One region of the Paenibacillus sp. CCS19 genome, then DNA from elsewhere that is predicted to be linked to it. Evidence: riboswitches for the same ligand, from Rfam matches in the RefSeq annotation. Region 1 holds a riboswitch; each other region holds the start of a gene.
The links. Region 1 has a riboswitch for cyclic di-GMP ahead of SBI19_RS03585 (methyl-accepting chemotaxis protein). Riboswitches for the same ligand answer to the same signal wherever they lie in the genome.
Positions count from the first base shown of each region.

Region 2: linked by a shared signal. The riboswitch ahead of SBI19_RS25290 (PilZ domain-containing protein) and the one ahead of SBI19_RS03585 (methyl-accepting chemotaxis protein) in region 1 are both predicted to bind cyclic di-GMP.
Region 3: linked by a shared signal. The riboswitch ahead of SBI19_RS06540 (IPT/TIG domain-containing protein) and the one ahead of SBI19_RS03585 (methyl-accepting chemotaxis protein) in region 1 are both predicted to bind cyclic di-GMP.

Region 1 is NZ_BTCK01000003.1:278-11,213, reverse strand. Features, by position in the region: gene SBI19_RS03595 (stalk domain-containing protein) at 149-1,663, opposite strand; gene SBI19_RS03590 (non-ribosomal peptide synthetase family protein) at 1,827-5,597, opposite strand; gene SBI19_RS03585 (methyl-accepting chemotaxis protein) at 5,619-7,373, opposite strand; cyclic di-GMP riboswitch class I at 7,568-7,654, opposite strand; gene SBI19_RS03580 (RNA polymerase sigma factor) at 7,978-8,457, shown strand; gene SBI19_RS03575 (zf-HC2 domain-containing protein) at 8,461-9,075, shown strand; gene SBI19_RS03570 (hypothetical protein) at 9,148-9,489, opposite strand; gene SBI19_RS03565 (CD3324 family protein) at 9,486-10,184, opposite strand; gene SBI19_RS03560 (hypothetical protein) at 10,197-10,901, opposite strand.
Region 2 is NZ_BTCK01000052.1:20,529-31,464, forward strand. Features, by position in the region: gene SBI19_RS25275 (class I SAM-dependent methyltransferase) at 1-714, shown strand, start outside; gene SBI19_RS25280 (diguanylate cyclase) at 714-2,477, shown strand; gene SBI19_RS25285 (HD-GYP domain-containing protein) at 2,594-3,676, shown strand; cyclic di-GMP riboswitch class I at 3,727-3,818, shown strand; gene SBI19_RS25290 (PilZ domain-containing protein) at 3,976-4,794, shown strand; gene SBI19_RS25295 (O-antigen ligase family protein) at 4,923-6,446, shown strand; gene SBI19_RS25300 (dehydrogenase) at 6,678-6,989, opposite strand; gene SBI19_RS25305 (cupredoxin domain-containing protein) at 7,085-7,540, opposite strand; gene uptA (undecaprenyl phosphate transporter UptA) at 7,696-8,310, shown strand; gene SBI19_RS25315 (thioredoxin family protein) at 8,637-9,209, shown strand; gene SBI19_RS25320 (MBL fold metallo-hydrolase) at 9,214-9,855, shown strand; gene SBI19_RS25325 (Tex family protein) at 9,893-10,936, shown strand, end outside.
Region 3 is NZ_BTCK01000005.1:160,539-171,474, reverse strand. Features, by position in the region: gene SBI19_RS06550 (class I SAM-dependent methyltransferase) at 1-439, opposite strand, end outside; gene SBI19_RS06545 (glycosyltransferase) at 687-2,582, shown strand; gene SBI19_RS06540 (IPT/TIG domain-containing protein) at 2,803-5,697, opposite strand; cyclic di-GMP riboswitch class I at 5,761-5,840, opposite strand; gene SBI19_RS06535 (hypothetical protein) at 5,916-6,287, opposite strand; gene fliS (flagellar export chaperone FliS) at 6,284-6,676, opposite strand; gene SBI19_RS06525 (flagellar protein FlaG) at 6,686-7,039, opposite strand; gene fliD (flagellar filament capping protein FliD) at 7,062-8,876, opposite strand; gene SBI19_RS06515 (glycosyltransferase) at 8,944-9,993, opposite strand; gene SBI19_RS06510 (flagellin N-terminal helical domain-containing protein) at 10,063-10,881, opposite strand.

The DNA of each region.
Region 1 (10,936 bases):
ATTTATGGTTTCGATATGCTTTGGGGCTAAGCGGTCATTATTGGCGGGTAAGACGACTTTATTGCGGTCTGACTGCAAGGCATAGAAAAAACATCGCCGCAGTCTATACGAACCACGGCGATGCTTTCTTTGAAATACTTATCCGGTCTTATTTGGTCACTTCAAAATACATGACGTTATTGTTATCGATCGCAACGAATGTCGTAGACGATAGCGGGATAATTTGCGTGCTGGAGATTGTACCGTTATCCACGTTCAGCATGAAACGCAAGTTGCCCGCTGGATCGAGACTATAAACCGTACCGCCTGTTGTCGATATATACGCGTTGCCGTCGCCATCCACGACAAGCGTACTGCTGAACAGACTATACCCTCTGTTCTTCTCCTTCAGCGACTGTTCGAAAATCCACAACGGTTTCGTCCCCGTCTTGTCCATCCGTTTCAGCGAATTCTCCTCATAAGTACTCACATAGTTTCCTCTTGTGTAATCCATATAGGGGGACCCGACCGAATTTAACTGGCCATCTTCGATACGATAAGAGCCGCCGTAGTATAGCATTAAGCCCTCAGAAGTAATATCCGGCTGAAAATAACCTTCCGCCGTCCACAGCGCTTCACCTGCAGCATCGACTACAGCATAGCCGGCGTAATTCTGAATATAAAGACGGTTCTCGGAATCTGCCGATATCGTCAACCCATCCTCAAAGGCAGACAGCGTACCCTCCTCTGTAGACCACCCCGTACGAACCCACTGCCGTTCACCCTGGGCGTTATATGCAGCTAAACCTTCCTTCGTGAGTACGATTAAGTTGCCGTTCTTATCCACTGCTGCGTTGATATATAGAAAATCTAAGGAAGGCTTATTATCGATATAAAATATCGACTCAACATTACTATCTAAATAAAGATCGATGCCTTGCCACTTGCGGCTGTCATCATCCGAACGTGCAATGATATCATAGCCATTTGAACTCTTTCGTGCCTCAAATTCATAGCTCGCACTTTGGTAACCCTCTTCTTCATAAAGCTTATGTCCGCTATAATCCGTATCAATGCGTTGGTCTCCAAAACCCTTAAAGATCAACGTTTGGTTCGGACCAACGTATCCCGTGTATTGCTGATGCGGACTCTCATCCTTAAACGACCATTTCAGTTTCACATTGCCGCGATGCTGGAGCGTAATCGGCAAGTCTTTATCATTCGTAATCGGCAGCTTCTCTTTAACCGTCAGATCGATGGAATAAGAACGAACGTTAATAATCTTAGCGGAGACGTTCTTCTCGATTTCGGCGCCGACGAGCTTGTTCGCGATTTGAACAGGCACGTACACCGTGTTATTAATCAGCAGGGGGGCTTGGTCTAATGTAATCGCAGCGCCGTTAAGCTTTGCGCTCTTGGACCCGACAGTAAGTGTAAACTTCTTCTTTCCTCTTGTACCCTCGACTTTTTGTTTCTTGCTATCGACCGTCATCTTCGTATCCAAAGCTTCGAACAAGGGGATGATAGAGACGTAAGTCATGCCATTCTTCGACTGTGGAGCAAGTGCGGCAATCTTCATCCCATCGACGGTTACCCCGTAAGCCGTAGGCTCGGCGGCTGTCGCGCTTGAACTGATCGATAGAAAGAGCAATAAGGCGATTACGATTGACCAGCCAGACTTCATGTAGACTTCTCCCTTATTAGTAAAATATAAAATGGTCGACCTTGAGAAAGTATACCACTATTTAGTAGTTTCGGATGGGTAATATTGTTTATTTAGCTGTCAAAATAAAAAACTAGAAGGGCACCCCATAAGGATGCCCTTCGCATTTAAATATACGATCTTCCTACAGTCGCTCTTGTGCAGCTTGTGCGGCTGCAGCCGTTAAAGCCAGTGCTGTCGGTAAACTTTGCTGCGGCTGCGGGAAATAGCCGACGTAGTTGGCACAAGCGATCAGCTTGTGAATGAACGATAGATCGGTGTAGGCGCATCGAAGACTCGTCGGCTCCAGCAGCGAGATGGTCGTCTCGCAATCGTAGATGTATTCCGAGTCCCTCGCTCCATCACCCTCCAGCATTGCCATAGCAAGCTCAAGCGCCTCTTGGCTCTTCGCGATAGCCGGATCGAACAGCCATTGGACGTACTTGCCGAACTCCATCGTTTCCACGCTGTATCCGCATTTGTTAATCATCTCGATCAGTTCCATGTAAGTGATCGGATTCGGGTTGCAGATGTGGAATACGCGCCCGACTGCTTCTTGGTTCAGCATAAGATCGGTAATCGTGCTGCTTGCATAATCAACAGGCGTAACATCGATGTAGCAGCTGATTTCCGGCGCTTTGCCCAGCAGCAGCATGCCCTTGATCATTCGATAGAAGGCATTGCTCTCTATGTTAGTTTGGAATTTGCCCGACAAGGAGTGGCAGGCGATATTCCCCGGCCGATACACGCTGACGGCAAGCCCTTGCGAGGCGGCGGCGAACACAAGCTTCTCCGCTTCCAGCTTGCTGTTCGTGTAGACGTTGTCCACATTTAGATTCGCATCGATTGCGCCCGACTGTTCTACGGACTCCCACTTCCCGTCCAATGCCAATTGCTCGGGAACGCCGATCGTCGAGATATGATGGAAGCGTACGCCTGGTCTGGATTGAGCGAGTTCGAGCAAATGCCGAGTAGCATCGACGTTAGATTTGAAAATCTGTTCCTCATCGCCTAGATGTCTTACGTCGGCGGCAGCATGAACAACTGTGTCGATCTGGCTGTACAGCATCTCCTTGTCTTGCGGTGACAACCCAAGCCCGGGAATCTCGAGATCGCCCTCAACCACTGTAACGCGCTCGTTCATCAGGAACAGCAGGCTGTCGCCGAAATATGTTCTCATGACATCCCATAGTCGATCCACAGCGGATTGTTCATGCGATCTGCGAACGAGTGCTGCGATCCTGGCTTGGCTTTTCTTCAACAACTCATAGAGAATATGAGAGCCGAGATAACCTGTCGCTCCGGTCAATAATATACATGCAGGTTCGCTATGCTCTGCATTCGAAATGGTTGAGCCTAGCATTCTTGGATATTCACGCAGCAGCTTAATGCTGCCGTCCCGCGCTGCCCCTACACCAGATGCAGCTTGTCCCTGCTCGGCCAGTTGTTCCATCCAGCCGGCTAACTGCCCAATCGTTCTGTATTGATAGAGATGCTGTGTTTCAAGCGCTGGACACTGCGGCTTGAGACTGACAAGCACTTGAATGGCAGCTAGCGAATCGCCTCCAATACGGAAGAAATCGTCCTCGATGCTGGCCGCTTCTTTACCCAATGCCTCCTTCCAGGCATGAGAGATACGCTTCTGAACCTCCGTATGCGGCCGCATGGATGGGTCCGCCAGAGATTGTTCTTCTTCTTCAATCGATGAAAGCTCGTAAGCGGCCAGCTTCTTGCGGTCGACTTTGCCCGTTGGGGAGAGCGGCATCTTATCGAGTCTGCTTAACCATTTGGGCACATAATAAGCGGGCAGCTTCTCTTTCAGGAAAACGCGCAGCTCTGAAGATGACAATCGATTGCCGTCCTTGGAGGTATAGTAACCGACGAGCGCTAACTGTCCGTTCGGCTCCTTGACTGCAACGACAGCCGTTTCCTGTATATTCGGATATTTAGACATGACATCCTCGACGGCGCCAATCTCGATCCGATGTCCTCGGATTTTGACCTGCGTATCTCTGCGGGTGACATATTCCAGCGTTCCATCCTCCAGCAGCTTGACGATATCTCCGGTTCTGTAGACCTTGGTCCCCGGCTTGAATGGGCTGGGAACGAACACTTCTGCCGTCTTGTCCGGTTTACCCAGATACCCTCGGGAGAGACCAACGCTCTCAACCAGCAGCTCGCCGGGAACGTTCGCTGGGCACAACTGCATGGCCTCGTTAACGACATACACTTTGTAGTTGCTGTTCGGCAATCCGATTGGAACATGGGTCAGCCCATCTCGCACCGGCGAAGGGATCCGATAGTAAGTCGTTCCCACTGTGCACTCCGTAGGTCCGTACAAATTGTACACGGTAATTCTGCCATCGGTTTTCTTCTGGAATACCCGGACCTGCTCCCCGTACAAAGCCTCGCCTGCGGTCATAATCGTTCTGACCCGATGCAGCCTGCGGAAGTCCTCTTCCGAGAGCACGGAGGCGAGCTGATTGAAGAACACGGTCGGGACGAACGGGATGAACGTCGTCTTCGTTCGTTCCAACACGGATACGAAGGCATCTACCGAAACCCGCTCCTCAGCAGAGAGCAGATGCAGATGTGCGCCGCTGAACAGCGCGCAAATCATCTCCGAGACAGATGCATCGAAGCTGAACGATGCGAACTGCGTCACAATATCGCGCTCCGTAATCTCGAATTCCTTCCGACTGAAGACGCCTAGGTTCACTACCCCTTGATGAGCCAGCAGCGCACCTTTGGGCCTTCCCGTCGAGCCCGATGTGTAGATGACATAAGCCAGATCGTCCGGTGCGATATCTTGCTCTGGATTGGAGGCGCTGTAAGCCTCTAGATTCTCCGCCGAATCTACGGCAACAACATGCTTCACCGTACCGAGCTTTTCCCCAAGCTGCTCCGCCCGCTTCAGATGAGATTGCTTCGTTAGTATGTATCCTGCTCTCGTATCCTCCAGAATATAGCTGATGCGCTCTTCGGGATACTCAGGGTCTACGGGAACATACGCCCCCCCTGCCTTCAGAATGCCGAGCAGGCTGACAATCGTATCCGTGCTTCTTTCCATGAAGATCGTCACCAGGTCGCCTTTGCGTATCCCTTTGCTTAACAGCAGGTGAGCGACTCGGTTAGCTTGCTCATTCAACGTCCGATACGTATAAGCGTTCTCCGCCGATGAAACAGCCTTTCGATCTGGATACTGCCGAACCACATTCTCAATAAATTGATGAATGGTTAAGTCAACAGGATAATCCAAATCAGTATCGTTTAATTTGTCGTACAGGGCGTATTCCTCTGCAGACAACAAATCAATCGTCTCAATATTCACGGTTTCATCGGTTAGAGCTGCCTCCACTATCTTGCTGTAGGCATCTATATAACGACGAATGGTCGACTCCTTGAATAGGGACGTATCGTAGTGCGCTTGCAATCGTACTTCCTGGCTTTCGCCTAATAGCAACCAGCTTAAAGGCTGTTCTGTATTGGAATCCGGCTTTCCGTCAATGATAAAGCCGGTATTCGCCATCGAATCGCCGTATTGATATCCCGGCCTCTCGAGTTGTTCAAGAACTCTCTTCAGGATAGTCCGAAACGATCGATCCTTCTCCAGAGAGATCAGCATATAGAATTCGCCTTTATCCGGCATGGATACCCCAACTGCGATATCGGTCTCTCCGCCGGAGAACCGGTAGAGAAGGGAGGCATAGACAGCCAAGAAAAACGCGTTACGTCTCTGTTCATCACGCACATTGCCTGAATAAGACGCCAGCAGATCTTCACGAAGCTCCACATTCATACTTTCAAACGTATACGTTCTTAATTGACGTGCGCCGTCCATCGGAAGCAGCACAATCGGCAGTTCGTAATCTTGTACGTCATCTGTTGTTGGTCCCAATTCAGTATTCTTGACCATTATCTCCCCTCCTGTCCTGTGCTATTTGGTCTTAACGCGGAATGTCTCGATCTGTTCTTTCAATTTCTCTGCTACCGACGACAGCAGGTTGGACGCCTCTACAATGGAGGACAAACGCTGCTGCTGCGCCTCAACGGAATGGGTGATCTTCTCCGTTCCCGACGTCGTTACATCGACGGTTGCACTTAGTTCATCTGCGGATGCGGCCAGCTCTTCCGTTGCCGCAGACATTTCCTGCGCAGCGCTGGACACTTCCTGGGTTTGCTCCGAGACGTTTCTGGTCGCTCTCGAGATTTCAGTGAATAGGCTGCTCGTTTCATGGGCCAAGGACATCCCCTTCTCCACGACGCCAGTTCCGTATTCCATCGATTGTGCCGCATGTTGAATGCTGACTTGAATTTCATCGATCAGCGTCGAGATTTGCTCAGCCGATTCTTTGGACTGCTCAGCCAGCTTCCGCACTTCCCCTGCGACGACAGCAAATCCACGGCCGTGTTCGCCTACACGCGATGCCTCAATGGCTGCATTAAGCGCCAGAAGGTTCGTCTGTGTGGCAATTCCGCGAATCATCACGAGGATACTGCCGATTTCATTGGATCTCTGATTCAACAATTCCACCGTTTGCGAGACATTGTTCACGAACCCGGAGATTTCTGACATCTGATCCACCATATTGCTAACGGCGGAATTGCCCTGCTCGGATTTGGTCTCCATGTCTGCCGCTTCTTCTGCCAGACTGGACGAGTTCTGTGCTACCGATTGAATGACGGTCGTCATTTCGGTAATCGCGCGTGAGCTGTCCCGAGCAGACTGCTGCTGGGTTAGAATATTGTCGGCAATCATCTTCACGTTGTGATGGATCGATTCCGCCTGACGGTTGTTATCCTCTGTCGTGAGGTACAACGTTTGGGCAGATTCCGCCACTTGCGAAGAGAGCTCCTGAATTTTAATCATCGTACCATTCATCCGGCGAACCATCTGATTGAATTTGTCGTTGACGATTCCTAGATCATCAGTGCCTGCCGCGATCTCCACATCGAGATCTCCTGCACTCACCTTCTCGATGCCCGCCATAAGCAACTTGATAGGGGACAACGTTCTCCTCACGACGTAGTACTGAACAAGCAGCACAATAACGAGGAAGACTAACATGATCAGGAGGCTGTAAGTAAGAAGCTCGTGGAGCCCGCTGTTAATCGCGCTGGCGTCCGCATCCGCTGCGAAATAAGCGAATATGGCACCCGTCTCGTCTTTGATCGGGTAAGCGATCGTCGTCCATGTACCGAAATCGTCGGAGTAAATATCGGAGAACGTCGGCTCTCCCGTCTTCATCATGCTTTGCAGCGTTTCGACGATAACCGGCGGCTGCTCGATCATATCTTTGGCCGTCAATTTCATTTCCTTAAGCGGCTCCAAGAGAGCGGTAGGAACAGCAATCTGCGACGTCTTATTCCCGTCCAGCAGTTCCGTGCCACTTACATAAGCTTGTGCAATGTTCGGATTGTACTGGTTAACGGAGTCGAGGATAGGTCTGAGCTTGAGTTGTTCTGCACCTTGGAAGTCCTGCTCCTGCAACGATGCACGGGCCATCTCCGGTTTAATTTGCTTCGACCATTCTTCGGTGATCGTCTTAATCTGCTGATGGAGCTGGTCGGTCAGTATGTTTTTCTCGATATAGTAGCTAGAAACAATAAGAATGGTGCCGATCAAAATAATGTTAATGGAAGAGAACAATAGATTCTTGGCGAAAAAGGACATTCGTATTCTGCTTTTCACTTACGTTACCTCCGATATTTTGTGAAGTACAGGAAATGCTAGATGTCAACAAGATAAGCGTCCTTCATGTAAGGGCTGCCTCTATCACTCCTTCCACGGTTGCTCAGCACGTACCACCTCGAAGTCTCTGAACGCAAAAAGGCTGCTCGTACGAGCAGCCGTTGTCACAACTAGACATCATTTTGTCCATACGCTTCGGCAGCCCGGCTGTCATCGTTCCGTAGAACCTTAGACCCGCGGCTTTGCGGCCCTGACTTTCGTCAAGTGTGCTATTATCGGTCACCCTACCAATGTACTATTTTTCCAGCTTATTTACAAGGAAAACCATTTCATTTTTCGACAAAATGTTTTGTAAAGCCTAACTTCAAGTCGACTACTTTCGACAATTTGTCACATTAATAGTTGTTTATTGCCCGTATTTAAGGGTTTCTCTCATCATTTTACCGAGCAAGTTAATAGGAATTAACGATCAGATAGAGGCGGTTTACCCGCTATTGGGCCTCCCTTAAATTCTTGCATCCTACCTTATCAGCCGATATTATTTTCCAATAACGATGTAACGAATCGCTCATTAATCGGATATATGAACGAAGGAGGTGAGAAAGTGGCGGAGGATCTAGAGGAGATTTATAGGAATCATGCACAAAATGTTTTTCGCTATTTGCTTAGTCTGACGCATGATGAAGACTTGGCCGAAGAGCTGACCGAGGAAACTTTCTATCGTGCCGTATATTCGATACATACCTATAACGGCTCCTGCAAGATCAGCGTCTGGCTCTGCCAGATCGCCAAGCATGTATGGTACCAGGAGCTTGAGAAGAGACGAAGGCGACCCACCCAGGAGCTGCATGAGAATATTCCATCTCCGGGCATATCGCCAGAGGAGGATGTGCTGCGCAAGACCAGCAAAATGGACTTGTACAGGGCCATTCACAAGCTGGGCGAGCCTATGCGGGAGATTGTTCATATGCGAATTTCCGGCGAGTTCTCTTTTGCAGAGATTGGTGAAATCCTAGGCCGGAGCGAGAACTGGGCACGCGTCACTTTCTACCGAGCCAAACAAAAACTTATGGAGGTGCTGTAACGAATGAAGTGCCATATCGCCCAAGATCTCATGCCAAGTTATTTGGACGGCTTGCTAAGTCAGGAGACCGAACAGGACATGCGGCAGCACTTGGAGGAATGCGAGGCTTGCCGTTCGCTTCATGCCAAGCTATCCGCTTCGATCGACACCGCCAAGCCGCACGAAGCCAAGAAGGAAATTGATTTTCTGAAGAAGGTAAGAAGAACAATGACCAAGAAAGCAGTGGCCGTATTCGCCGTGCTTCTGGTGGTTGTTGCCCTGTTAACTTATCTTTACGCTATCGGCTCAACAGTCAATAAGCAGGATCTCGTCTATACAACCAGCATTGTCGGGGACACGTGGGAAATGAATATGGAGCTGAACAACGGCAAAGCTCTGCTTGTACATACGGAACCGATCTATGGTGACGAGGACGATAAAGGCATCAAGCCGATTGTAGGCGTACTCGTCACCCCGCGTGAACTGCTGCCTTCGCCCATTCTGGAGAGCGGCAACACTTCCTTCATGTATGGCACCACAATCGACAGCTTCACCAAGTACAATCATAAGGTCGTCCTCCGGCTGGCTGACGGTGACATCGTTTTCACCTCAAGTAACTATGACGCGCAGCAGCGTTGAACGCTCGCTTAGCATAGGAGGCCGCCGAATCATTCGGCGGCCTCTGGGTCGTGATAACTTTATGGAATGGAATTATAGCTTGGCACAAATTTTCTCCAATTGACCATATGCGGTCTTCTCTAACTCCTTGGCTTCTGTCAGAAGACTGATCGCATCCTTCCTTCTGAACGGGTCTGCGATCGGTTCATGCGGCTGCATCCATGGGAACAACTCATTCAACCGCCGATAGATGGCGCTGATTGCTGCATACGTCACCGCGGCCTCTCCGAGCTCCATCTCCAGCTCGGGAATCTCCAATTGCATCTCCCGCAGGAACTGTTCCGCATGGTGACGGCTCTCCTGCCACACGTCCACGAAATACCCCATATAGAATCCATGAATCGCTGCCGTTCTGACTGAATCAATCCAAGTCATCCTTCGTTCACGTAGAAAAAGACATTGCCGTAATGCTTATTGAACCTGCTGTAGTCGGCATTGCCTCTCAGCACAATAATGGACGGATAGGCGTTTACTCTACGCAGCTTCAATGAAGCAAGAAGCTCTTGCTGCACGGTACAGCTGAACTTCCCTTCCTCGTATTGCACAAGAAGCGGCGGCTGCGTGTTATTGGGGTCATCTTGGCCAACAGCAGCCCCGACACCGGTCTCCATTCCAATAGGCTGAATGAGACGAAGGGGGAACTTCACAACGCCGAAGAAGAGAGGCTCTCCCTTCAAGAAATCATCGACATCGGAAACGGCCCTATGCGTAAACATCAAATAGTATTGAATCCATTCCTCGAACAGTCCCGCATTCGCATATTGAACGGCAGATGCCACGGTCGGAGCATACGTCAAATGGCTTGCGGCTTTCTTCGAATAAATAATCTTCTTGATCGAATCCATGGATAAGAAGTATTCATCCGCAAGCTCTGATACGGTAATCCCGTGGGCATACTTGTTGCGGATCATGCGATTGCGCTTCAGCAATTGATCCCGGTAACCCGAGGCCTCTCCCCATGATCGCTTGTCCTCGCCGGAGGGAACATAGAGCAGCTTTCCCGCAGCGTATTTCTGAACCTCTCTCAGCAGCTCCTCGGGGAGCACATCGATCGCATTCTCGTATCTCATCCGATCACCATTTTACAAGTTATAAATTCGATCCTTCAGTTCGCTCATCGATTTCATGATGGAGATGCAAGACTCCTCATCATCAATGGACGCATGCCACCGCAAAACATGCAGACCTTTCATATAGCCCATACACAGGAATCTTTCCTTGAAATCTGGAACGGGAATACCTCTCCTATCCAGGTACTGAACGAGCAGTTCCGGGATTTTCATATAGGGCTTATGCAAATCCATAATCGCGAAGTCCATTAGGAAATCGCTGATGCTCGCAAAGGTCCAGTCCGGAAATCCGACCGTTGTTTTGCCGTCCGTAATCATTTTGTTGAAGAACGTATAATCATTGACCAAATAACGCTGTCCCTCGCAGTAAGAAATGCGGGCCTCCATCTCCTTATAATAGTGATCGAAGAACTCTCGCTCAAGGAGAGTTGTATCGAACAATTCCGTCCAATTGTACCAGTACCCCTCTTGATCCTCTTCAAATGTGTCGATGGCATACTCCCTGAATGTTGTATACGCTGTCTTACACTGCTCATCTAACTTTCCATAACCCTCCACGCCCGAAATATCCGACGCATGAATCTCCAGGATCTTGTCGAAGAACAGCTCGTGGCAATCCCGGAACTGCTCCGGGGTCAATTGATCGGCATCGAATCCATCCGGCGTCATGTTGACCTTCTCGGACAAGATCGATCTAAGAATATGGTCTCGGCTCATTGTATTTGCTCCTTCGCGATTCTCATCTCAATTCC
Region 2 (10,936 bases), on a different contig from region 1:
CGTTTTCTTGAGATGGTGACCGATGTACTGCCGCATCTGCCGAAGGATCGTCCGGTCAAGGTAATCGATTTCGGCTGCGGCAAATCGTATCTGACATTCGCCTTGTATCACTTGCTCGTCATTGAGAAGGGCTACGAGCTTCAAGTGGTCGGTCTGGATTTGAAAGCGGATGTCATTGCGTTCTGTCAATCGCTCGCGGACAAGCTTGGATATGAAGGGCTCCAGTTCAGAGTAGGTGACATCGCCGAATACAATGAATCGGCTTCCGCCGACATGGTCGTAACGCTCCATGCATGTGATACGGCTACCGATGCAGCGCTTGCGAAGGCGGTTGGCTGGGGAGCGCAGGTTATTCTATCGGTGCCATGCTGCCAGCATGAACTGTTCCGTCAGATTGAGAACGAAAATCTGAAGCCGCTGCTCTCGCATGGGCTGCTGAAGGAGCGGTTCGCAGCGCTGGCAACCGACGCCGCTCGCGGAGCGCTGTTGGAGTCGGTCGGCTATAAAGTACAGATGCTCGAATTCATCGATCCGGAGCATACGCCCAAGAATCTGCTTATCAGGGCAGTAGCGGCCGCGGTGCCGGAATCCGTCAAGCGTCGCAAGTGGGACGAGTATGTTCAATACCGCAATATGCTGTCTATTGATCCTTATTTGGAGAAGGCGCTGGGTGAAGAGAGGCGTCCTCGGCCGGTAATCGAAGGTGAACACTGATGATTGGCGTTTGGATTGAATTTGCCAACTATTTGATCCTGCTTGTTCTCTTTGTCCTCGTATTCGTGCGCGGTTCCTTTACAACGCTGCATCGAATCTATTTGTTATTCCATATGTTCATGCTGAATTGGCCGCTTGGCCAGACGGTGCTCTATATGGCAGAGGCTCCTGATTACCGAATGTACATCATGAAGATTATGTTCGTCTGCTTGGCGGTATTGGGGTATGGCTGGTTCGTATTCGCGATCTTCCTGACCGGTCGATCTTACGTCTACAACAAGCCGAGGCTGTTATTCACTGCCATCCCGTCGATATTAACGGCCTGCATGGTGATGATTAATCCGTCCGATTGGTTTATCCAAGAAACGGGAACGCGGCTGACAGAAGCCAGTTATGGACCGTTGTTCTGGTTGCTCGTTGCTGTTCTCGGCGGCTATATGGCGCGTGCGATTGGACTTATGCGAGGAGCGATTCATACTGGCGGAGTTTCGGCGCAATTGCGCAAGCGATTACAAATGGCGCTGCGCGGGCTGATGTTGTTTTTGGTGTTCGGCGTCATTGATATTTTCGTTAATGTAATCTTCGAATCGAAGGGACATGTTGTGCCTGGCTTGATGTCGCTCGGGATGACCTTGAGCGGTCTTTACTTCGTCATCGCCATACAGCGCAATCGATTGTTCGATCTGGTGCAATTCGCGCAGCAGGACGTATTCAATTCGATGTCTTCCGGCATCGTAGTTGTCAACGAACAGGGCAATGTTGCCGATATTAATCGTGTAATGCAGCCGATCATGCCATTTCGCGTCGGGGACAAATTCGATATTCGTGCGATGCTCAGCACGATGCGGGCAGTATCCGAACAAACCGAGTTGTTCATTGAATGGCATGAGGCGAATTCGCCAGAACGTCTGGAGATGGAGGTGCTTGTTCCTTCATTCACGACTGCAAAGCGTCACGTCGTCGTTGTATCCGCGCCGATCAAAGCGAATAATGACGAGACGGCAGGCCGTATCATAACGATTCAAGACGTCACGGATTATCGGCTGCTCATGGAAGAGACGCGCAGGCAGAACGAGACGCTTCAAGTGCAGAATCAAGAGCTGCTCAAGATGCAGGATGAGCTGTCCGCAGCGAATCGCAAGCTGGAGCTGATGGCGGTCACGGACAGCCTGACGGGCTGCTTCAATCGCCGTTACCTGCTGAGTAGACTCGAGAACGAGCTTCCGTCGCTTGCGATGTACAGCAAGCCGGTCGCCGTGCTGCTATTTGATATCGACTTGTTCAAATCAGTGAATGATACGTATGGCCATTTGGCTGGGGACATGATACTTGTCCAGACAGCGGAGACAATCCGCACGATGCTGGGGCCTAACGATGTGTTGGCACGGTATGGCGGTGAAGAGTTTACGGTGTACATGCCCGGAGCCGATATGAAGCACGCGACGGAAGCGGCGGAACGGATTCGTAGAGCGGTGGAATGCAGTGAACTGCCATGGAATGAGGATATCGTTGAATGGAACCGTAGGTCCGAGCTTGAAGTGGCGGCTGGAAGCGAGTTTGGCGCCGGACAACGAGATGCCTGCGTCAAGAAGCTGTCTGTGACGATTAGTATGGGTGTAGTGGCAGATGAATCGCTGCAGCCGGCCAATGCGATTGAGTCGGCAGCGTACTTAAGACAGCTGTTTGCACGAGCGGACGAGGCGTTGTACATCGCGAAGAACGCGGGTCGTAATCAAGTGGTAAGCCGTCTTTTCGAGCATTAGTCCGAATTCATTAAATGATTTAGCGATTAACATGAGAGCGTAGTCATTAGGCAATAGGTCATGGTACAATAGATTGGTGTTCCATATTTTTTGGCATGAAGAAGGCGGGAACTAGTATGAAGAAGGTAAACATTCATCAAATTAAGCCTGGGGACAAGCTGGCTAAGCCGATCCTGCAGGACAATGGGAATGTTCTCCTAGGCGTGGGCGTTGAACTGAACGAACGGTTTATAGACAGACTTCGCAAGCTTGGCATCGATATGCTGTTCGTTGAGGACGCTTTTACCGATGACCTTGAGCCGCCTGAGGCAATTTCGGAAGCGACACGTCAAAAAGCGGTAAATGCTATCTATCAGACGATGGCTAATTTGAAAGACCAGAACTTCATGAAGGGCAAAGCGGTTGCTCCTGAGATGGGACGTCAACTGCGGCAGGTGTTCGGGGAAATTCTGAATGACGTCATGGTACGCGGCGATGTCATGGTGAATTTGACGAATATCCATACGACTGATGCTTACTTGTTCCAGCACTCCGTTAACGTTGCAGTATTGTCCGGCATTATCGGGATTGCCAAAGGCTACAATAAGATTCAATTGGAGGAACTCGGCATTGGAGCGCTGCTGTTTGATGTTGGGATGACGAAGGTTCCATCTGCGCTGCTGAACAAGCAGGAAGCGCTGACGGATGCAGAGCGTGCAATCGTAGAACGACACACGAATGATGGCTTTGATATTCTTCGTAAGCAGTATGATATTTCACTGCTTTCCGCCCATTGTGCGCTGCAGCACCACGAACGGTTCGATGGATCGGGATATCCGAGAGGCCTGAAAAGTGACGAGATTCATCTGTATGCCCAAATCGTTGGTCTGGCTGACACCTATGACGCGCTGACATCGCCGAGACCGCATCGCAAGCGTTACACGCCGTCGGAAGCGATTGAGTTTCTATTCGCAGCCGGCAACACGTATTTTGATTTCGAGCTGGTCAAGCTGTTCTGCAAGCATATTTCGGTTTACCCGATCGCTACGACCGTCCGGTTGAGTACAGGACAGATTGCAGTCGTATCCGCGAACAATTCGCTTGCGGTACACCGTCCGAAGGTGCGGGTTGTAGAGGAGCCGGATGGCACTCGTCCTGCGAATCCTTATGAAATTGACCTTAAGAACGAAATCAGCATTCTGATCGTTGAAGAATTGTAACTCGTCATCATACATCTAGATATAGCGCAAGAACTGAATATGTGGATATCGAACGATAATAGCAAACTTGTCGAAAGGCAAGGACGCAAAGCCATAGGGCCTAACGCTTGCATATGCGGCGGTTGGCAGCCTGGTTACCGAATTCGCTCCCCTGCAGGTAGATTTTGGAGCGGCTTCTTTTTGAATGCGGCTTTTTTTGTTTGCTTTTTTACGGAACATGTAAAGTGGCATCATCGTCTGCGAAATTAGAAGACTTGTATAAATCCATCATGTGTCCATCATTAAGGGGGTTCAGGTTAATGTCGATAAGGAGCGGGCAAGAGCTTCGCAAGAAGGACAAAGAGATGATTGCACCGAAAGCGCTTGTTCATAGCAGAACGATTGTGGAAAAACAGGACTATGTCACGACAGGCATCTCTACTTATGTAGAAGGTGAATTGCTTGGCATTGATCTGAATGAATACAAACGGTTCGAGCTAGGAGATTCCGTGCAGCTTACTTTTTATTCTCCTGTGGGCATTCACCGCCTCCAATCCACGATTATTGGCAAGGATGAAGGCTCGATCGCGGTTATTTTTCCGCCGAAGGCGTTTCAGTTTGTCGAGAAGCGGGAGAGTCCGAGGGTAGCGGTGAGGGCGGTTGGCAAGCTTCGTTATCCGAATGAAGAGTCTCCAGGACAGGAACGGAAACTGGAGCAAATGATTGCGCCGTCGAATGCAGGGGTGATGTCGGACGAGCTGCTTGCAGAGCTGGATGAGCTGCTTCAAGCAGCAGGCGTCGAGCAGGATGATTGGGCTGGCACGCCGATTCGAATTAGCAATATCAGCAACTCGGGTATCGGTTTCGTGATTGAACAGCCTACGGTTCCGATGATGGCAGGGGAAGAAGTTGAAGCAGAGCTCCGAATTGAGGGGCAACGGATTATTCGATGCAAGCTCTCGATTGTTCGTTCGGAGGCGACGCCGGAAGGACGATACTACGGTGCTCGTTTTGAAGGGCTCGGCGAGAAGGAACAACGTGCGCTTCGCGCTTATATTCTACGCGAGCAGGTCGGCGCGTTCTATACGAATCGTAGAAAACAATTGAAAAATACCAAAGGAAGCCGCTCAGACAACTGAGCGGTTTTTTCTTTTATACACCGCTCCCCGTGTTTCGGGGCTGTTTGTTTTGTTTCATCGATGTCCGCTGCGGCAATACTGCGTATCAGATGATGTGTGAATGCCGCTCAGGGAAGGAGATGTAAGGTATGAGGGTTCGAGGGAGCGATAACCGTGACAGAAGTAGTCGGTTTGCAGGAGGTGCGGCATCCGGGGCTGCCGTTGTTGGGGCTGGTGCGGCTATCATGCAGGCGGGGCTATACGGGAATAGTGCTGCTGTAATATTCTCGTTAGCTGCGGTGATTGGAGCGGCTAGTGCGGCATTAGTAATGGCTGTGCGTGCAGGCCGCCGAATCCAAGCGTCTCCGACTCCTATGCCCGGCGGGGCGAGCGGCGGACGGCATCCGGAGCGGCAGCGGGTCATGCATGTTGTGCTGCTATGCTTGTTCGGACTGGCGGGTATCAGTTTGCTGCAGCTGGTTGTTGGACATTCGCATCATTCTGCGGCATCGGCCGAGGCGTGTATACGCTGGCTTGGTACAGCAGGAATCGTCATGCTCCTGCACCAACAGCATGGGAAGCGGAAGCAGCAGGTCGTTACAGCTAATGTTGTGAGAGATGGTTCGCGGATACAGATTAGTCTGCTCGTAACGCTGGGCGTGTTGATTGGACCTGTCTCCATCGCAGGCTGGTTCGGTTTATTGCCCGAGCAGATCTCGCGAGGATTTCTGCTCGTTGAATCCGATATCCGCATCGCGAGCATAGGAATGAGGTTATCCGGATTTCTGCAATATCCGAATGCACAGGGCATCTTCGCGGCAGCTTTATTGCTGCTGCTGCTCGCGGTGTGGACGACGCATTCGGCGCATCGGCTTATGCTGTTTGCAGGCGCGTGTCTTCCTGCGCCGCTGCTGCTCGCGCTGCTGCTGTCGGAGTCGCGCGGCGCCGGGCTTGCCTGCGCCGCCGGCGCAGCCGCGGGCGCGCTGCTGCTGCGCGGCCGCAGGCTCGCGCTCTGGCTGGCCAGCGCAGGCTGGGCCAGCTTATGCGGCGCGCTCGCCTGCCGCATCGCGCTGGCGCCCGCGCCAGCCGCCGGCGCAGCGCGCGCTGCCGCGCTGCTCGGCTGCTTCGCAGCCTGCGCCGTGGGCCTCGCAGCCCTTCGCAGCAGGCTGCTCGCCCCAGGCGCGGCGCGGCAGGGCCGCGCGCTAGCTGCGAGCGCTGCGCTGCTCGCAGGCGGCCTCGCCGCGCTGGCTGCGCTGCCGCCAGCGCAGCTGTACGCGCGGCTCGGCGCGCATTACGAGACGGCGGCTTCGCGCGCGTCTCTATACCAAGAGGCGCTTCGCCTGTGGCGGGAAGCGCCTCTACTTGGCCGCGGCGGTGATACCTGGCGGCAGCTCGCAGGCCGACGGTTCGGCATCTACGAGGTGCACAGTGGGTACCTCGACATTTTGCTGAACGCTGGCCTGCTCGGGTTATCCATCATGCTGCTGATGCTCGCCGCATTGCTTATCGCGATCTGGCGGGCGGGCGAATATCGCATTCTGCTTGCGCCTATACTCGTCATGCTGCTGCACGCAGCCATTGATTTCGATATGAGCTATGGCTGCTGGTGGCTGCTGCTATTCGGGATAGCCGCGTACGGAATCGATGCCCGTGCGCGATCGGCTTTGCCTTAACATACTAGCCCCCGAATCAGTCGGAAAGGCTCGCATGACCTTAGCCGACGTGCTTCGGGTATTACGATCCAGCCCCGCCGTTCGGCCACTCGCTAGACGCCGAATGCAAGCCAGGAATGCTTCGCCTAACACTTCGCATTCAGGTTGACGTGCTTCGGGGTTTACGTTCCGGTTCTGCTGGCAATCTGACGCATCTCGGTGTTCTGCATATCCCGTCCCGCCGTTCGGCTGCTAGCCTCCGAACGCATGCCGGAACGCTTCGCATAACGCTGCCCGGTCAACCTCCCACAGCTCGGCGATTTCGGCGCTGACGTTCTCATCCCACCAGTCGGACAATGCTTTGCGATTGCTCTGGTGCTCGTGAATCCAAGGGAGATTAAGCGCTACCTTCTTGAAGTAGAGCTTCTCGGCCTCCTCCACCTTCTCCTTCGGAATCCATTTGTTCAACCGCTTGGCGGTGCGATACAGCTCGTTGCTGCAGGCTCTCTTGATTTTGCGAGCGGTCGGGTACCCGGTTGTATGCTTCTCGTTCGTGGGCCTCATACGACAACCGCCTCCTCTCTACGGCTATCGTATGCACCGATTTCACATGCGGACACTAGCCTTGAATGAGGGGTACGGCGATCTGCCTTTCAATTTTAATGTACGTAAATATACCCAACCATCGGGCCGTCGCTGCGCATATCCGCATGCGTCAGACACTTGATTTCATACGTACCGGCTTGCTCGGCGGTGAAGCGGACAACGGTTGTTTCGCCCTTCTTCACTTCGCCTTTCACGCCAAGCCCTTCGATGACGAACGGATGCGCGTCGCCGCTTATGCCGATGATTCGAAGCTCTACAGGAACGCCTTTCTTCACAACGATCGAGCCTGGATTGAAGATGTATGCCTCTAGCATCTTGCCATTGCGATCCGTCGTCTCGAACTCGCCGGTCACTAGCGTGAACACCTGCACGCCATCGGTTGGCGCAGCGGCGGCAGGCTCAACTCTCGTCAAGTGCACGCGCCAGAGCGCAGCAACCAATAACGTCATGACGAGAAAGGCTCCCGCGATCTGTAGATTTCTTTTCTTAATAACGAGAAATTTAGTCATGGAACTTCTCCTCCGCTTGTACGTATCTATTCGAGGCTAGTCTATGCGCAGGCCTGTCTGAACATGCCCCTTCTGGCACTTGGACTTGGCATGCTGGTATGCTAGAATACGAAGCAAGATAAGACATGCCTGTGGGAGAGGCGGAAGGAGAAACCATGCACGTATTGTCAGATGTGGTGGCGACGCTGCTAGAATGGATGAAGGATCTCGGCTACTTCGGCATTTTGTTCGGCCTAATGGTAGAGGTCATTCCGAGTGAGGTTGTGTTGGCTTATGCGGGTTATTTGGTCTACGACGGAAGAATATCGTTCCTGGGAGCAGTGATTTTCGGAACCCTCGGCGCTGTTCTTCAGAACTGGATTTTGTATGCGATCGGCCGATATGGCGGCCGGCCTTTCCTTGATAAGTACGGGAAGTTCCTGAAGATTAAGAAAAAGCATATCGATATAGCGGAAAGCTGGTTCGACAAGTACGGCAAAGGCATCGTTTTCACTGCCCGTTTTGTCCCTGTTATGCGCCAGGTTATCTCGATTCCTGCGGGTATGGCGCGCATGCCGTTCGGAATTTTCACTTTGCTGACGGCGCTGGCGTCGCTGCCATGGTCGATTCTGTTTGTTTACTTGGGACGTTCCCTTGGCGACAATTGGGACACCATCGAAGAGGAAGCTGGCAAGTATATTCATGAGGGCATTCTGGTTGCGCTTGGACTCCTTGTTGTTTATGTTGTGTTCAAAATTGTACGTTCCCGCAACAGCAAAAAATCATCTTAATATATCCCGACTTATAGCGGACATGGACCCGGCAGAACGGCTGAGACCATGTCTGTTTTTTTGCCTGTATCTCCCTGAATCTGCTACAATATTAGAGGACGTTCAAAAAGTCCGCTACCGATCACGAAGCATTACAAGAAAGGTATTCGGCGTCGAATCTTGGATGAAGCTGTGACTTCCGGTTCTCACGTAGCGCTACACTACGCTCCGATCCTCATTCCCGCTTGATCCAACCTTTTCGGTGCTGAAAACCGAACTTTTTGAACACTCAATAATACGAAGAATGACAACTATTTATATCGGATATGAAAGCGAGGTTCGCCATCATGGGTAAAAATGTAAGCGCGAAACTAGGTCAAGGCATTTCGCCGCAGCAGTTCATCGACGGCATGACCAAAAACCAAGAACAATTCCGTTCCATATACGAATCTTTCGAGTGGCCGAACGGGGATGACCGTACGTTTTTCGAATCGCTTAACGGACGCGATGACCTGCGCTGCCTCATTATTGCTGCGGATTGGTGCGGCGATGTCGTTCGCAACGTGCCGGTCGTATTCCACGCGCTTGCTGCAAGCGGAATGCCGACGGAAGTGCTCATTATGGAGCAGCACCTCGAGACGATGGATGAGTTTCTGACGATGGGCGGCCGTTCGATTCCGGTCGTTATTTTCGCTGATCAGCAAGGCGTTGTTCGCGGACAGTGGGGACCTCGCACGAAGCATGTGCAAGAACCGATGATCGCCTTCAAGCTGGCGAATCCGGATCGCGAAGCAGCGGACTATCAGCAGAACCTGTCCGAAGCGCGTACGGAGATTATGCGCCGTTATGGCGAAGGCGAAGGCATTAGCTATCAATCTGATATTATTATCGAGCTGCGTCAGCTGCTCTCTACGTTGTAAGCCGATGTCGAAGCTGAATATACAGTCGTTTCAACTAGGCCCGCTGCAGACGAATTGTTACTTATTGACGGATGAATCCGGCGAGAGGGGCGTCATTATCGATCCTGGCATGGGACCGAAGCGGCTGCTCGAACGGATCGAATCCATACACATAGAGGCAATCTTGCTGACGCATGCTCATTTTGACCACATGGGCGGCGTTGATGAAGTTCGCAAAGCGAAGGGATGCCCCGTTTATATTCATGACCTCGAGGCGGAGTGGCTGGTCAATGCGCAGCTGAACGGCTCCATGAGATGGAAAGACGTAACGCCGCCGCTCACGACCGATCCGGCGGAATATGCGTTGGACGAAGGACAGACGCTCGAGCTGATCGGCCATAAGTTCTCCGTTATGCATACGCCTGGCCATTCGCCAGGCAGCATCAGCCTGTTGTGCGGGTCCGATCTGTTCAGCGGGGACGTCTTGTTCCGCTCGTCGATTGGACGTACGGACCTGCCTGGCGGACGCGAACGGGATCTATACGACTCGATCCGTCTTAAGCTGTTCAAGCTGCCGGACGACGTAACGGTTTATTCCGGTCATGGACCGAAGACGACGATCGGATTCGAGAAGGCGAACAATCCGTTCGTTGGCTTGCAGCGCTAGTTTGATATCAGTACGAGATGGAAGGAGCTTGCTGAAAGTGGTCGTTGAGAAGCAGGATGCACCTACGGAAGCGAATTTAGCAAAGCAATCAGAAGAGCAGGTTGCAGCCGAGCGAGAACGGATTATTCGCGATATCTCCGCCGAGCTGTCCATACCGCTGTCGAAGGTGAAGGCAGCGGTATCGCTGCTGGATGAAGGCAATACGATTCCGTTCATTGCGCGTTATCGCAAGGAGATGACGGGCGAGCTCGACGAGAATGCGCTCCGTGATATCGAAGAGAAGCTGCAGTATCGGCGCAACCTCGAAGAGCGCAAGCGCGAAGTGATCCGGCTCATCGACGAGCAGGGCAAGCTGACGGACGAGCTTCGCCGAGGCATCGAGTCCGCCGTTAAGCTGCAAGAGGTCGAAGATCTGTACCGTCCTTATCGGCAGAAGCGGAAGACAAGAGCCAGCGTCGCGAAGGAACGCGGACTGGAGCCGCTCGCGCTCTGGATCTGGTCCCAGCCCAAGCAGGGCGATCCGGCTGTAGAGGCGCTTCGTTATATCGATGCCGACAAAGGCGTGAATTCCGCGGAAGAAGCGCTGCAAGGCGCAATGGATATTCTCGCTGAAAATATTGCCGACGACGCAGCAATTCGCGCCTGGATCCGTAAGTTTACGCATGACCAGGGTGTACTTCGCACGGAGGCGAAGGATGCCAGCGCAGAGACGGTATACGAGATGTACTATGCTTATCAGGAGCCGGTACGCAAGCTGCCGCCTCACCGTGTGCTCGCCATTAACCGCGGCGAACGTGAAGAAGTGCTGCGCGTGGCGCTCGACGTTCCAGTCGACCGCGTGCATGACTGGATGAACCGAACAATCATCCGTAAGCATACGGCTCCGCAGATTGTGTCGGTACTCTCATCGGTCATAGAGGATGCTTACAAAAGATTAATCGCGCCGTCCATTGATCGCGAAGTGCGCGGCGAGATGACAGAGAAAGCGGAAGAGCATGCGATTTCGATCTTCTCGGTCAATCTGCGTAATTTGCTGCTGTCGCCGCCTGTCCGCGGCCAGGTCGTCCTCGGCGTTGACCCT
Region 3 (10,936 bases), on a different contig from region 1:
GGATGTCGTTCAGTTGCACAGGGTAATTGTGAGCGAATAGATGATGACAATCATCACAAGCCATCCAAAGACGAACAGGATGAAAACCATGAAGAAAATCAATAGAAGTCGTTACGTTGAAAGCGGCATACGGCGCGCCTCCCGAACCACAGAGCGGACATTTGGTCACTTTATGCTCAACCGGCTCCTTATATACGTATACATACGAAGGATGCTCCGGTTGAACGATAACTTCGGAAAAACCGGGGTTTAGCTTATAAGCCATCTCATGATACTGAAATGAATTTAGCGCCTCTCCCATTCGATTACTGATCTCTCCGATTCTAAAACAAGCCATTGGAGCAAAATCCGGCTCGAATTCAATGGACTGCATATATTTTTTGAGTGCCGCACGTTCGTCCGTAGCTAGCAGTATTTCTGCTTCTTGTATCAGATTCACTATTTACCCCTACCTTCTTGTCTAGTTCATTATGAGTTGTTCGTCAGTGCCGTCAATGAACAGCATTAAATGGATAAATAGATTGATAACATCGTACCTTCTCCACAATTGCATCTATACCATTACTTCGGCTATTCCTTCTTCGAACTTAAGACACAATCTTTAATTGCATTAAAATCTTATATAATCATTAATCCTCTAACTGGTATAATATACTTATCATCTATGATGTTAAGGAGCACTTATAATGCTAACTCTACTATCCTTATGTATGATTGTAAAAAATGAGGCCGATACGCTTGAAAGATGCCTCGATAGTGTTACTTCCTTGGTTGATGAAATCATCATTATAGATACCGGCTCTACAGACAACACAAAAGAAATTGCATTACGATACACTAATCATGTATATGATTTCATTTGGAATGATGATTTTGCGGCTGCCCGTAATGAATCCCTGCGTTATGCAACAGGCGAATGGATTTTAGTTCTAGATGCGGACGAGTTCATTCAATCAGACGGACATTATGAGTTGCGCCAGTACTTGATTGCTTCTCGTACTGACACGCCAATTGCACTTATTACGAGAATATACAATAGAATAGGTAACGGCTATGACGAAACGAACATCATGGAGTCATCAGGGGCACGATTGTTTAATAATCATCGAACCATCCGATATCAAAATCCAATTCACGAGCAACTTATTTCTGACCACGGCCCCGTTGCCCTGCAATCCATATCGTTCATAATCCATCATACGGGTTATACCGACGAGACTTTGCATAAAAAAAATAAATCGGCCAGGAACATGGCGATTCTCAGCAAAATGCATACTGCCTCTAATAGTCAGGACCCTTACTACAATTTCATTTTAGGCAATGAATATTACAAGGGTTCACCGTTAGAGGCTCGTAATGCTTATCGACTAGCTTCTCAACATACTAAACCGACAGACACTTGGTTTCCACACCTTATGGACCGTTATATTTCTCTGGAAATCTCACTCGGAAATTACTCCGATGCTTTTGGACTCATTAAAAATATGCAGCAACTTATGCCTAACAAAACCGATTATTTATGTTTGGAGGGCATTCTGCTCGAAACATTAGGGTTTCAAAAACGATCTGTTAATGTTTTAGAGTCATGCATTCAAGTAGCTGACCGCCAACAAAATCAGAATGAGCCTTTCTGGGCTGTCCAGCCCACCTACGGATTCATCGTTCCACATCAACTATTGGGTGAAATCTTTTTTAAACTTGGTGACATCGATACAGCCCTTCATCACTGGCATCAGCTCTTACAGCATCAAAATAAAAACCTGAGAGTACTAAGTCGCTTAATAGAACAAGTTACAGCACGTCAACCGATTGACACTGTCATCGCCTACTTAGAGCAGATTTATCCGATTCAACAATCAATGAATGCCGTAATGCTTTTCAAAATCAGTTTATCGATAGGCAACGAACAGCTAGCATGGCACTATTCGCAGCACATTTATTCCGCAAAACAACCAATTGATTATCAGGATTTAGTTACGCTCGCCCTTTTAAAGAAAGAACCCCTATCGATCGATCAAAACATCGCTTTGCCAGATAAGCTGGCCGCATTCGTAAATATTGTTACCGGGGATTTGCGCACGGCTATCCTTCAAGATGAAAGATATCTCGAACTAACTAAGCTTGTGCTTGATGTGCTTCATGGCCGCTCTTGGGACCCTGAAAGTGTCACCTACTACGAAACCGAGTTATCGGCCGTGTTGCAACAGCTGTATTTATTTGGATTCAATGAACATTATCTGATATTAATTGAGAGTATGGCTAATGCCAGTACACTAAATACGATTGCAAACTGGCTTTATGAACGTGGCAATTTAGCCGATGCTTTAGAATTATTCGAGGTACTACTACGAAACAATGCCCTGGAATCTAACGGAATGCTCAACGTAGGACAATGGCATCTAAATAACGGAGATTCGGAAGGAGCCTCTCCTTTTTTCATTGAAGCTTTTAGACAACAACCATCGGTTCAAATGATAGGACTATTAAAAGAAGGATTACCTTCTGAATCTTTTAACGAGTTATGCAACGAATATTTAAGGTTATTTCCTCATATGAGTGGGTTCCCAGGCTTAGGTAGGTAGTAGGGGTTGCTCGCCCCTACTAGTTAGTCCAGGTTCTGATCTATTGCTGACCTCGTGCGGCAGCAAAGGCGACCGCTGACGCTTCATCAGTGTCTTTCGATTGCGTAGAAAAATAGAAATGGCGGTTTAGGGATGACCCCTGAACCGCCATTTCTAATTAACTAACTCATTGCTGCCCACAACCGTAGTTACAGCCCAGAGTGGGCGTTTAATACACTCACTAAGTGACTGTAAACGTTACTGCGTTACTTGCCTGTCCGTCGTCATTGACTACTGTCACACTTATCGGACCCGTTCCAACTCCGGAAGGTACAGCAATTCGAAGTCGCGATGCGCTCACATAAGTAGTTGTTACTTTAGTAGTGCCAAAATAAACAGTGGCCTTGCCTGTAAAATTCGTACCATCTACAAAGAAAATTGTGCCTACAGCACCGCTCGATAACGACATGCTCGTAATCGTAGGCGCTGGCAATACCGGTCCGCTATCATACGTAAATGAAGTAGTTACCGCCTGTCCGTTGCCTAACGTTACGACCAGTGGAACAGTTCCTACCACCGCACTGGCCGGTACTGTGACTCTCAAGCGAGTAGCACTAATAAATGCCGTCGTTGCATTAATTCCGTTAATCGTTACCTTAGCCGTGCTGTCAAAATTCGTACCATCAACAAAGATGATATCACCGCCAACCTTATTAGCATGGTTCGGCGTCAATAAGGTAATGGTAGGCGTCAATACGGTATACTCAAATCCCTGCGTCAGCGTTCCCGTTCCTCCATCCAGGTTCGTTACCGTAATATCTACTTTTCCTGGTGTTGCCGCAGCCGGCGACGTGACACGCAGACGAGTCGAGCTGACGTATGTGCTTGAAACCTGCGTGCTTCCGAAGTAGACTTTCGCGCCTGAAGCAAAGTTCGTGCCATCAATGTATAACACTGTACCACCGGTAATCAATCCGTTGTTCGGCGTGAGCGACGTGACGCTTACTGGCAAGATAACAGGGAGCGTGTACTCATAACCTTCAGTCAAGGTTGAAACCTTATCATTGTTCGTAACAACAACATCGACTTTCCCAGCCGCATCACCTGCAGGAATGGTTACGCGCAATCTCGTCGAACTAACGAAAGTTGTTGTCAACGCCTTCCCGCCGATCGAAACTTTAGAAACTCCACTAACAAAATTGGTGCCGTCAACGAATGCAATATCTCCGCCCGCAATCAAGCCCTTATTAGGACTAATGGAGGTAACAGTAGGTGTAGGGTATTGAATAGCCGTATACGTATATGCCGCTGGAAGTTTGAAGAGATTTCCCGCTAGATCTGCTACCGCCACATCAACTACTCCCGGTTGACTCGCTGCTGGAATCGTTACACGCAGACGAGTATCGGATACATATGTCGTTGTTGCAACTTTACCGTCAATGTATACTTTCATACCCGATTTAAAGTTCTTACCGTCAATGACGGCAATATCACCGCCGGTTACTAGCCCTGTATTCGGAGAAATACTCGAGATAATCGGATCCGTAATCGGTGCCGGATCATATGTATATCCGCCTGTCACAACTACGCTTGTACCATCCGGATTCGTGATTGTTACGTCAGCAGGCCCCGCTGCTAATGCCTTGGGAGCCGTAACGCGAAGGTTCGTTGTATTGAGTCTGTACGTAACAGTTGCTGCTTGTCCGCCAATTGTCACAGTAGCGGTTGGCATAAAGTAAGCACCGATAATTTCCACAGTATTCCCGCCATCAAACGGACCACTGCTCGGTGTGATGCTGGTTACCGTAGGATTTGTTTTGTATTGATATTGTGCGGTTGCCTTTTGTGAATCTGGATTTTGGACAGTTACGGTTACCGTACCTTGAACGCCGGCTGGACTCGTAACCGTAATCGTGTTGCTGTCCACGAAGGATACATTCGTTGCACTGGCCGTACCAAATGTCACCTTAGCGCCGTTAACGAAGTTTTTACCGTGAATTGTAACAGTTTCTCCGCCCCTTGGGTGACCTGAAGCCTGTTCAAGCGATGTAATGACAGGAGCAGGAAGCTTAACCGTAATATTCGCGGTAGGGATATTCTTCACGCGAGCAGCGCCTGCGTAGTCCTTATATGTTATTGATGACGTTACATTCGATACAGGGAATGTACCTGCTTTCGTTTTATCTACAGGACGTATCTTATAAGTAAAAGAAAGTACGCTGTTTTTCAATTCTTTAAAATCCCACGTTAAAGTGTTGCCCGTAATGGTCGGTTTAGGTATATTGTTGTCTGCCGAGCCAGGTACGATTTCAAAATTCGGATCTACGATATCCGTTACTTTGACATCATATGCACTTGCCATACCAATCTCTTTAACGATTGCAGCATAAATATCGCTAAGACCAGTGGAGCCTAACACGAAATGATGATGTGCAGAGGTAGTAGCCATCTCTTTAAGGAGAACGTTGGGTCCGCTTGAATCAGGATCATCCGTCGATTTTAAAAGCGCAATCGTATAGAAGACGATTCCTGCATCTTTTGCTGCTTGCGCTTGTTGCTTTGCATATCCATATGGATCGTTGGTAGGTTGCGTCGCATCACCATCTGTCATGATAACGATAACCGGCTGAGCATCGGGACGTTGGTTGGCTAATAGGGAAGTCGCAACTTGGATCGCATCGCCAGTTGCCGTGCTACCATTTGCGGTAATTCCGTTTATATAATTTTTTGCCGCATCCTTGTCCGTCGTGAGAGGGAAGGTACCAATTGTATTAGAAGAAGAAAAGTCTACGATTCCTACGCGGTGATAGTTCATGTCCATAAGATCAATAAAGCCTTTTGCTGCTTCCTTTGCAGCAGTCATCTTATCTTCGCCATTGTTGTAAGAAGGGAGCATACTACCAGATTTGTCGATGATCAAGATAACGTCGCTCGGCATGACAACATTAACGGGGGGCGTCCCTGAAATATTCAATGTTACCGTAGCCTCTTCTTCTGTCGTCATCGTCGTCTTATCTAAAGTCTTTGTTACAGAAACATAGTCATTTACTGCTGCATCTGTCTTTGGCACGAATAAACCGCACAAAGCAATGCAAAGTGATAGAATCACAATTACAGTTTGCTTTATTCTCACCATTCTAAACCCTCCTATTTTTTTATAATAAAAAACAATAGCGGTTGCTATTGTTCTCTACCTCAAACATGCAACCTGGCAATCTCCGGTTCCAGAGACCCATGGCTTTGCGTCACTATATCACTATAGTTTTGCTAAGTTATTAAATTAATCAGTTATTTAAAACCATTATATTCTAAAACAACAAAAATTCCAATCTATTTATGAGTACATTTTCCTATTTATTGATGCTGATCAATGAAATAACCCATATTCGACGCGCGTTCGTATTGATATGCATTTCTAGTTAACTTTCCATTATTCAGCATTCTGAGATGACTTCTGTTCTCCTCTTGTATAGATAGCATTTTGTTCATGATGGTATATTCAATCTCAAGGCACTGTGCAACGATTATCTTATCTGTCTCCGTCAACATCGTTCCTTGTATTGCATGACTAATTGAATCTCTTAATTCCACCTGTCGAATCCGAAAAGAAAGTAGCAAACTATCGTTTGCTACTTCTTTCAGATCCAGTTCAGCGATAGTATTTGTCACAACAAGCAACTCTTTAAGCAGCGATTCTACTGGGGAATAAGCATTGGATAATGTCATACGGAAGTCTTCACTTTCTCATCTACTCTTAGGCTTCTAATAGCCTCCAACCAGGTATCTCTCAGTTCTGTGATCATTTTCAAACACCACTCAGCTGCATCTCGGTCTACTTTCACATTCGCTTCGAGCAACTTGCTATGAAGAAAAGTGTAAAGACTCTTAAGATTGTGCGAAATCTCATAATCCATGTTCAACGTAGAGAGCAGCTCATCGATAATGTCCTGCGCTCTGATTAAATTTTTATGCTTTTCGATAATATCTTTCTTATCAATTGCAACAATGGCTAGTTTAATAAACCTTATACATCCGTTATACAATAGTAGCGTCAATTCTCCAGGAGTGCTGGTTTGCACTTGGGCGTTTAAATAATTGTTTTGTACGGGAAGCATAACCACTCTTCACCTCTTCTCGTCGATGATAGCACCCACAGTGAGTTCTTTTAGTTTCTCCACTAGATCAATGAACTTTTCTGATGGCAATTCGTGTATAATATCATGCGTTTCTTTATTCAGGATTTGCACTATGACCTGTCCCGTTGCTTCGTGAATCTTATATTTGAACTCATGCTCCGTTCCTTGTACCGCTTTATTCGCCTTAACAATCGAGTCATATAACACTTTTTCGCTTATGCTCAAAATCGAGAATTTGCTCTTTTCTTTCAGTTCGTAGTACATGCCACTCGACTTAATCGGTTCAACCGTTGCCTTTGCGGCCGGCGACGGCAGTGAGACCGACTTGGACTGTATTTCCATAGTCAAGCCCCCTCCTCTCCGTTTATCCTAATTGTTGAGATAGCCACGCCATCTGAGCATTACCTTTTTCTATTGCTTGCTCCATCGCTGTAAATCTACGATAGTAGTTATCTTCCTTCTTATTTAGAAGAGCCGTAAAATCGGTGATTTTTAGATTTAGCTTATTGATCTGACTTCCGATAACAGTGGTAATATCATCATCTTTTCCGCCTGTTCTACCGGCTTGATCGATCAGATTACCCAGCAAAGAATCCACCCGGTTGTACAGTTTTACCGCAACACCCTGCTGACTCTCGTATCCTGGATTGTTAGTAAACAATTTATTTACTGCATCAGGGTTTTGGAGAATTGCATCCCTTAGCTTATCTTCATCTATTTGTAGTTTTCCGGCGTTCTGCGGTACGCCTGTGACGTATGGCACCGTTGTGATACCGACCGAAGACAATGTGCTAAACGCCGGGTCCAGCCCGCTTACCGTATCGCTAAAAACTTCTCGTAACGACGATTTAATCTTTTTCAGTATAGGCGAGTTACTCAACAAGCCTTGCTGGACCTTTTTATTCCAGTTTGCAATATCCTCATCGTTCATCGCATCTTTTTGTTCATCTGAAAGCGGTTGGTACCCTTTTTCCTTTTGTTCGGAAAGCCGTGTATTAACAAGGTCAATCATATCATTGTAAGCCGTAACAAACTTTTTGATTTTATCAATAACCGCGGACGGGTCGCTAGCCACTGTAATCGTGATTGGCGATGTCGTTGTATTATTGAACGTGATTGTCGTACCATCGCCCGTACTGATTGAATTTGTTGCGCTCGTTTGCACAGAACCGTTATCAAGAATGTATGACGCATCTTTACCTACTGCAGCAGTTGCAGTTTCCATCTTGAAGGTCGACATAAGATTCCCGGTAACATCCTGTACAGAAATCCCCGTAGCAACGCCAGTCTTCTTGCTCTTCATAACAAACTGATCGTTGACGGAGTCATACGTCATCGTAACCTCGGCAGCAGAGGCATTGACTTTATTCATAATGGTTTGAATCGAATCCGTGGGAACGTAATCAATCGTCGCTGTACCGCCGCTACCAGTAATCTGAAACTGACCTGATGTAGCCAATGATCCTGATCCTGTTAATTTGTTAGACGTAGCCAAATCGCCAATCGTCTGCCCTACTGAAAAGCGATAGGATTGGCCATTTGTAAATCCAAGGACAGACGTATTTGTACCACTAACGATTACCTGAGGAGTGAACCCAGATTTCGCTACTGGCGATAATTCTAGTGCCCCTCCATTCACCCCGACCGTTACCATGTTTTTACCGAACGTACTATCGATTTGTTTCTGGAGTTCGTCCTTCATTTCATCGACGGTATACCCTCCGGCTTTAGGAGTCAACGTAATAACTTTTGCAGAGTTATCAACAGTCAACACGATTTTATTGTTTGTCGTATCGATTGTTTGGCTTGAATAAGCCGTTCCAACCAGTCCAAAATTCGTTACCCCTGCGGATCCTGTTAATTTTGAATTGGTGGCTAATTCATTGACTTGAATCGTGTGGCTGGAGGCCGATGTGGCTGAATTGGCAACAACCGACACTTCATTGCTCGATGCTGCAGCCTTGAAACCAGTCACATTACTGCTATACCGAACATTGTTCAGCGCATCTCTCAACGCTGCCATCTTTGTATTGATTTCACGATACAGAATGGTTTGAAACGATAAGAGCTCTTTTTTTTGCCGAAGCTTGTCTTGCGGGACCTTCTCGACTTTCATTAAATCGCTTACCATTTTGTCAATGTCCATCCCTGACGAAAGACCAGTAATTCGCATCACCATAATTGATATCCCTCCGAAATATATATTGTTACTATATATATCGTAAGATGTAATGGTTTTTTTTAGTTTATTTTAAACTCATTCTTGAGATTGAAGGTTCAAATCCACTAGACGCCGCCTTTAAATAATATTGATTCGCTAGCTCCAGTTTGCCGCACACCTCATAAAAAACGGCTAGGTTATGGGATGACCGAAACGTACCTACGCCTAAGATGGACGTATATTTGTCCGTATCACCAATAGACAGGGCTAACTTAAAGCACTCTTCGATTCGATCGAATAACCCCGCTTCCATTGCCAACATACCTAAAGCAAAGGGCAGATCAGGAAACTTAGGGTACAAGGACAGAAGAGGCTCTAATAGTTCAAAAGCTTCCTTGCTATATCCAAATTCCTTCAGCGTATACCCTAGCATTACTACCATTGGCGCATAGTACAACATCTCGAATTGCTGCAAGTCAGCAGATTTTGCCAACGGTTCGTATGCTTCCCGATACTTTCCAGCCGAGTAATATAATTTGCCTAGTTGGTACAGCATGTACCCGTCATTGGGGTCCTCTTCAAGCGATCGGATATATAACGCGAGATACCTGTCAAACTTTCCTTTATTCTCATACTCATCCTCTACATATCCATAGTGCATAATCTCTAAATCACTATGGACAGCCGAAGCGATCTCGTTATTGCAATACACTTGCTCATGGACTCTGCCTTTATATCGATAACGGAAATCATTAGGGAATAGTCGAACCATTCGATGACGGGACGTTTCCTTGTTACCGATATTATGTATAACTACAGTCGTTGCTTCATGTGGATACTCTTCGACGTGAGCCTCCACCTTGCTCAACCAATCTTCCGAAAGCTCCTCGTCTGCATCCATAATAAATATATACTTCCCTGTCGCTTTCGAGATCGAATAGTTTCTTGCTGCCGAAAAGTCATCGTTCCATTCAAAGTGAAAAAGACGAGCACCTGCTTCTTTAGCTACATCTACAGTTCCATCGGTTGAGCCTGTATCCACAACAATTATTTCGCATTCTGATGGTATGCTCTTTAGAGATCTTGTTAATTGGTGAGCTTCATTCTTAACTATTAAACAAACGCTGATCATCATATATCACCAGTCCTCGGATAGAAAAAGAGGCCCGCCAGTAAAATGGAGGGCCTCCTTTTGCGCAAATGATTAACGAAGAAGTTGCAATACGCCTTGTGGAGCTTGATTTGCTTGAGCGAGCATAGCCGTAGAAGCTTGTTGCAGGATGTTGAATTTCGTGTACTGCATCATTTCTGCAGCCATGTCCGTATCACGGATACGGGATTCAGCCGCTTGCAGGTTCTCTGCGTTTACGCCTACGTTATTGTACACGTGTTCCAGTTGGTTTTGGAAAGCACCCAGCGTCGAACGAGCCGTGTTTACTTTCTCGATAGCCGCGTCAACAGCCGTCAGTTCCGATGCAGGTACGCCAGCAGTTCCCAACGAACCCGTCGCGATAGCAAGCGTTGCTTTCTTGATATCGATTGGTGTGAAGTTAACAACAACCGTATCTGCTGCTCCACCACCTGTTTGGATCGTGATGTTACCGCCGGAAGCGTCGAGAAGTTTTTTGCCGTTAAACTGGAACTTATTAGCAATGTCATCGATTGCAGTAGCCAGTTTTTGGTACTCATCATCCATAGCCAGAAGGTCCGTCGTGTTGTACGTACCGTTGTTCGCTTGAACCGTCAGTTCTTTCATGCGAGTCAGCATGTCGGAAACTTCGTTCATTGCACCCTCAGCAGCTTGTACCATCGAGATACCATCTTGAGCATTGCGCATACCTTGGTTCATCGATTTAATTTGGGAGCGCATTTTCTCCGAAATCGAAAGACCAGCTGCATCGTCAGCAGCACGGTTAATACGGTAGCCGGACGAAAGTTTTTCGCTGGATTTGCCTTGTTGGATGTTGTTAAAAGCCAGGTTACGGTGCGAGTTCATTGCATTAAGATTGTGGTTGATAATCATTTGAATTTCCTCCCTGAAATGTATTGTCCACTTCCATGTGGAACGGGGCTTTTTG